Regions from separate parts of the Comamonas thiooxydans genome, predicted to be linked through region 1. Evidence: riboswitches for the same ligand, from Rfam matches in the RefSeq annotation. Region 1 holds a riboswitch; the other holds the start of a gene.

Region 1 (3,415 bases):
TTTGGCGCTTGCCCGGCAAGCGTGGGCAGCCATGAAAAAAGCGTGTTCCTGTCTGGCAGGAACACGCTTTTTTTTTTGGGGACTGATGTGGCGGTCAGCGAAGAATGCTGAGCATGGCCTGCAGCACAAAGGCGTTGATGATGTCGATGAAGAAGGCTCCGACCAGGGGCACGATCAGAAAGGCCTTGTGTGAAGGGCCGTACTGGTTGGTGATGGCCTGCATATTGGCCACGGCCGTGGGCGTGGCGCCCATGCCGAAGCCGCAGTGGCCGGCGGCCAGCACGGCGGCGTCGTAGTTGCGGCCCATGATGCGGAAGGTCACGAAGGCCGCATACAGCGTCATGACGATGGCTTGCGCGGCCAGAATGACCATCAGCGGGCCGGCCAGGTCGGTCAGCTCCCAGAGCTTGAGCGACAGCAGCGCGATGGCCAGATACATGGACAACGAGGCATTGCCGAAGACGTCGATGGCGCGGTCAAAGACCTTGAAGCCGAACATATAGTCCAGCACGTTGCGGATGATCACGCCGCCGCCCAGCGCCCAGACAAAGGTAGGCAGCTGGATGACCGTTCCCATGGTCAGGCCGGTCATGAATTCGGCAAAGGCTAGGCAGCCCGCGAAGAGGGCCAGCGTCTCCACCGCCGCATCGGCCGTGATCAGGCGCGGAGCCTTGTTGGGCGACTCGAAGTTGGCGACCTCGCTGCCTTCGCTCACGGTGGGCGCATCGGCGCGCAGCTGCTCGGACTCGGTCAGCGGCTGGGCCAGCTGATGGCGCGTGATCAGCCGCTTGGCCAGCGGGCCGCCCACCAGGCCGCCGATGATCAGGCCGAAAGTGGCGCAGGCAATGCCCAGGGTGGTGGCTCCCGTGAGACCGTATTGGTTTTCCAGCACCGAGCCCCAGGCTCCGGCCGTACCGTGACCGCCCACCAGCGTGATGGAGCCCGCGACCAGGCCGATCAGCGGATCCAGTCCCAGAACAGTGGCCAAGCTTACGCCCACGATGTTCTGCATGATGATGAAGACGGCAATCACGCCCAGGAAGAGGAACAGCGCCGAGCCGCCCTCACGCAGCTTGGCGAAGTTCGCGCTCAGGCCGATGGACGAGAAGAACACCAGCATGAACGCCGACTGCAGGCCGCCCTCGAAGCTCAGCGCCAGTCCCGTGGTCTGATGCAGCATGAAAATGATGGCCGCCACGACCAGGCCGCCGGAGACGGGCTCGGGAATATTGAAGTCGCGCAGAAAGCGGATATGTCTTGTCATGAGCTTGCCAAGCATGAGCACAAGCACGGCCATGATGAGGGTGTAGTACGCGCCGAAGGTCACGTTCATGAAGATCTCCTGGGTGTTCCATGCGATGGCCGAACGGCCTGCCCGGTCATGGCTGGCAATCGGCTGTGCACGGCTGAGCACATGGACCAGACATTTGCTGTCGATGGTGCCAAAGACTCAAAGATAGGGGCTGTAGGTGCTTGTCCACTCATGGCAGGCGGACCCGTTGGTGCCGGGCAGCCTGAGAGCAGGAAAGCGGTGTGCGCCATTCCTTGCGGATGCGCACCATGCCACGAATATGCTTGAAATGAGATGGCTGCATTCGTGTTTTGCGAAATTACCTTTTGCCGTGCTCCTGTTTTTGGGATGCGGAAAGTCGAATCTGCTATAGCCATCCGCAAGCCGCGCGCCTCGGCCGCCAATGGGGCAAAGCGCCTTGAACCCCCGATTGCCCGCCCTCGCCGTAGAATGACGGGCTTCACCCCGAGGAGCGCTGCAGCCGGTCATCCCAGAGATGTTTGACCCGTCAGGCTCGGGGTGGCAGATCCGTTTGGCGATCTGCCCGTACCCACAACGGCGCTCACCTGTTTTCGATTCTGTTTCTGGTTTTCACACAGGTGAGCTGATGTCCGCTGCTACCCCTTCCACCGCCATTCCTCCCATGCGCCTGTCGGGCCTGGAGCCCGTCTTCATCGGCGATGAGACGCTGTTCGTCAACGTGGGCGAGCGTACCAACGTCACCGGCTCCAAGGCCTTTGCGCGCCTGATCCTCAACGAGCAGTACGAAGAAGCGCTGGCCGTGGCGCGCCAGCAGGTGGAAAACGGTGCCCAGGTGATCGATGTGAACATGGACGAGGCCATGCTGGACAGCAAGGCCGCCATGGTGCGCTTTCTGAACCTGATTGCCTCCGAGCCCGATATCGCCAAGGTGCCGGTGATGGTGGACAGCTCCAAGTGGGATGTGATCGAGGCCGGCCTGCGCTGCCTGCAGGGCAAGGGCATCGTCAACTCGATCTCCATGAAGGAGGGCGTCGAGGAGTTCAAGAAGCACGCCAAGCTGGTCAAGCGCTATGGCGCTGCCGCCGTGGTGATGGCGTTTGACGAAAAAGGCCAGGCCGACACCTTTGCACGCAAGATCGAGATCTGCGAACGCGCCTACCGCATTCTGGTCGACGAAGTGGGCTTCCCGCCCGAGGACATCATCTTCGACCCCAACATCTTTGCCGTGGCCACCGGCATCGAAGAGCACAACAACTACGGCGTCGATTTCATCGAGGCCGTGCGCTGGATCAAGCAGAACCTGCCCGGTGCCAAGGTCTCGGGCGGCGTCTCCAACGTGAGCTTCTCCTTCCGCGGCAACGACCCCGTGCGCGAGGCCATCCACACCGTGTTCCTCTATCACGCGATCGGGGCGGGCATGGACATGGGCATTGTCAATGCCGGCATGGTCGGTGTGTACGACGACCTGGAGCCACAGCTGCGCGAACGCGTGGAGGATGTGGTGCTCAACCGTCGCCCCGATGCGGCCGAGCGTCTGCTGGAGATCGCCGACAGCGCCAAGGGCGCGGCCAAGGACGACAGCAAGAAGCTAGAGTGGCGCGGCACGCCCGAGGCACCGAAGACTGTGGGCGAGCGTCTGTCGCACGCCTTGGTGCACGGCATCACCGACTTCATCACCGAAGACACCGAAGAGGCCTACCAGCAGATCGTGGTGCAGGGCGGCGGCCGCCCGCTGCACGTGATCGAAGGCCCGCTCATGGACGGCATGAATATCGTCGGCGACCTGTTCGGTGCCGGCAAGATGTTCCTGCCCCAGGTGGTCAAGTCCGCGCGCGTGATGAAGCAGGCCGTGGCCCATCTGGTGCCCTATATCGAGGAAGAGAAGCGCCAGCAGGAAGCGGCGGGCCTGGACGTCACCAGCAAGGGCAAGATCGTCATCGCCACCGTCAAGGGCGATGTGCACGACATCGGCAAGAACATCGTCACCGTGGTCCTGCAGTGCAACAACTTCGAAGTCATCAATATGGGCGTGATGGTGCCCTGCCACGAGATCCTGGCCAGGGCCAAGGCCGAGGGCGCGGACATCATCGGCCTGTCGGGCCTGATCACTCCCAGCCTTGAAGAGATGCAGTATGTGGCCGG
Region 2 (3,415 bases), 490 kb from region 1:
CTTCCATGGCGCCAGCGGCGTCAGGCGCCACTCCACACCCGAGGCGATCAGGCGCTGGGCCTGGGAACGGGTGGCAGCATGACCTGCTTCAACCAGAAAAACATCTGCGCGCATAGCGTCGCTTCCTTTGAAATAAACCGGTGCCAGGCGCTGCACGGCGTGCAGCGGGCAAAAGAAATCTTTTTTGATAGCTGCTTGCGTTCGTCCTGCTTAAGATTCAGATAGATATCCATCTGAAAGCATTACCTAACAAGCGCAAACAGCTATCAAATAAATCAACACAGTTCCGATACGGGCGCGCTCCAAGCTCAGGACAGCGAGCAAGGGCCGCCCCGCAGCGAGGCTGTCGTCCCCCTCCCATAGCGCGAAGCGCGTAGAGAGAGGGGGAAGCGGCAAAGCCGCTCAGGGGGTGCTTAGTAGCGATACGTTTCAGGCTTGTAAGGGCCTTCCTTCTTCACGCCGATATAGGCGGCTTGCGCTTCGGTCAGCTCGGTCAGCTGTGCGCCCACCTTCTTCAGGTGCAGGCGGGCCACCTTTTCGTCCAGCACCTTGGGCAGCACATAGACCTTGCCCACTTCGTAGGCGTCGGGGCGGGTGAACAGCTCGATCTGCGCCAGGGTCTGGTTGGCAAACGAGTTGGACATCACAAAGCTGGGGTGACCGGTGGCGCAACCCAGATTCACCAGACGGCCCTTGGCCAGCAGGATGATCTTCTTGCCATCGGGGAAGGTGATGTGGTCAACCTGGGGCTTGATCTCTTCCCACTCGTACTTCTCGATCGATGCGACATCGATTTCGTTGTCGAAGTGACCGATGTTGCAGACGATGGCCTCATCCTTCATCGCGACCATGTGCTCGTGGCGGATGATGTCCTTGTTGCCGGTGGTGGTCACGAAGATGTCGCACTTGTCGGCGGCATATTCCATGGTCACGACCTTGTAGCCTTCCATCGCAGCCTGCAGCGCGTTGATGGGGTCGATCTCGGTCACCCACACCTGGGCGCGCAGAGCGGACAGCGCCTGAGCGCAACCCTTGCCCACATCACCGTAGCCAGCCACCACAGCCACCTTGCCGGCGATCATCACGTCGGTCGCGCGCTTGATGCCGTCCACCAGCGATTCGCGGCAGCCGTACAGGTTGTCGAACTTGGACTTGGTCACCGAGTCGTTCACGTTGATCGCGCGGAACAGCAGGCTGCCGTTGGCCGACATTTCGTTCAGGCGGTGCACGCCGGTGGTGGTTTCTTCGGTCACACCCAGGATCTGGGCCGACTTGCGGCTGTACCAGGTGGAATCCACGGCCAGCTTGGCCTTGATGGCGGCGAAGACGATGCGCTCTTCTTCCGAACCGGGGTTGGCCAGCACGGACAGGTCCTTCTCGGCGCGCTTGCCCAGGTGCATGAGCATGGTGGCGTCGCCGCCGTCGTCCAGGATCATGTTGGGGCCTTCGCCTTCGGTGCCGGCGGCGCCGAATTCAAAGATGGAGTGGGTGTAGTTCCAGTAGTCTTCCAGCGACTCGCCCTTGATGGCGTAGACAGGCACGCCGGTTTCGGCGATGGCGGCAGCTGCGTGATCCTGGGTCGAGAAGATGTTGCACGAAGCCCAGCGCACTTGTGCGCCCAGAGCCGTCAGCGTCTCGATCAGCACGGCGGTCTGGATGGTCATATGCAGCGAGCCCGTGATGCGCGCGCCCTTCAGGGGCTGGGCAGCGGCGAACTCTTCACGCACGGCCATCAGACCGGGCATCTCGGTTTCGGCGATCCTGATTTCCTTGCGGCCCCAGGCAGCCAGGGAAATATCGGTAATGGCCGAATCAGCGGGGTTGAAGCGCACGGCAGCGTTCATGGTTTTCTCCAAATCTTGAATGAAAAACCACGTTCTGCAGCAGAGGGGGAATAAACCGGCTCACCGCACAGAAAGCGTGGGCGAGCGTCGTTGCGGGATGAAATCCGAGCCTCACGCCCCGCGCAGACCAGCTCATGGCTGGCTGGGGAACGCTGCAACGCTCCTCGGATGGACAGCGATTATAAAGGAATCAGCCTTCCAGGCCCACCAAGCGATAACCGACTTGCAACTCGGTTACCAGATGCCGGGGCTGGGCCGGATCAAGCTCTATCTTCTGGCGCAGATTGGCCATGTGCACGCGCAGATAGTGGGGGCGGTCCAGATATTCAGCGCCCCAGACCTGCAGCAGCAGCTGGCGGTGGGTCAGCACCTTGCCATGGCCTGCAATCAGGGCCGCCAGCAGGCGAAACTCTATGGGCGTCAGGTGCACGGCCACACCGTCACGCCTGACATCGTGCGCCGCCAGATCCACCACCAGAGCACCGAAACGCGCACAGCTGCCGGGCTTGTCTGCCGCCGATGCCTGCTGGCGGCGGCGCAGCATCACGCGCAGCCTGGCCAGCAGCTCGGGCACGCCAAAGGGCTTGGTCAGGTAGTCATCGGCCCCAGCGTCCAGCGCCGCCACCTTTTCCTCTTCCCTCTCGCGTGCGGACAGGATCAGAATCGGCAACTGGCTCCAGGCGCGCAGCTCTGCAATCACGGTCTTGCCATCGGCATCGGGCAGCCCCAGGTCCAGCACCACGGCGTCGGGCTGGCGGCTGGCGGCCTCGATCAGGCCGCGCCTGGCGGTTTCGGACTCGAACACCTGCCAGCCTTCGTCCTCCAGTGCCAGGCGCACAAAGCGGCGGATGCTGGCGTCGTCTTCAATCAGCAAGATGCGGGGTGCGGCGCTTGTCATGTTCGGATTTGCATGTGATGCACGGGATTGTCGGCTCATTCGTCCATGGCCGGCTGCTCGGGCACGGGCAGGTGTACGCTGAAAATGGAGCCCGGGCCGGGCTCTGCCTGTGCCACCTGCAATCGGCCGCCATGGGCCTGCACGATGCGCTGAGCCAGAGCCAGGCCGAGCCCCATGCCGAACACGGCACTCTCCGCCTGGCCGCGCGTGAACGGCTCGAACAGTTGCTCAGCCGACAGATGCCCGGGCAGACCCGGCCCCGCATCCTGCACGCTCAGCACACAATCGCTGCCCAGCACACGCGCGGCCACGGTGATCGTCGTGCCTTCGGGCGTGTACTTGATGGCGTTGTCCAGCAGATTGACCAGCACCCGCTCCATCAGCACGGCATCGAGCTGCAGCAAGGGCAGATCGGCCGGCAGCGAGGTCTGCAGCGCATGAGCGGCCAGTCGCTCGCGCATCTGCGCCAGCGCGCTGCCCACCAGCTCGTCCACCGGCAGCCATTCGCGCTTGAGCTGCACGCCGCCTTGCTGCAGGCGCGCCATGGCCAGCAGGTTGTCCACCAATTGCTGCAGCGCCTGTGCCTGATTGCGGATCTGCACCAGCATGTGATGCGCCGGACCTTGCGGCGCATGCGGCAAGGCCGCCTGGGCCGCGCCCAGGATGCCCGTCA

The links. Region 1 has a riboswitch for S-adenosylhomocysteine ahead of metH (methionine synthase). Riboswitches for the same ligand answer to the same signal wherever they lie in the genome.
Region 2: it holds a riboswitch for S-adenosylhomocysteine, as region 1 does, so the genes downstream of both, ahcY (adenosylhomocysteinase) here and metH (methionine synthase) in region 1, are expected to answer to the same signal.

Annotation. Positions count from the first base shown of each region.
Region 1 covers NZ_AP026738.1:123,139-126,553, forward strand. The annotation lists gene gltS (sodium/glutamate symporter) at 95-1,333, opposite strand; S-adenosyl-L-homocysteine riboswitch at 1,753-1,862, shown strand; gene metH (methionine synthase) at 1,899-3,415, shown strand, end outside.
Region 2 covers NZ_AP026738.1:616,357-619,771, reverse strand. The annotation lists gene CTR2_RS02825 (TlyA family RNA methyltransferase) at 1-114, opposite strand, end outside; gene ahcY (adenosylhomocysteinase) at 414-1,844, opposite strand; S-adenosyl-L-homocysteine riboswitch at 1,920-2,016, opposite strand; gene CTR2_RS02815 (response regulator) at 2,035-2,742, opposite strand; gene CTR2_RS02810 (sensor histidine kinase) at 2,778-3,415, opposite strand, start outside.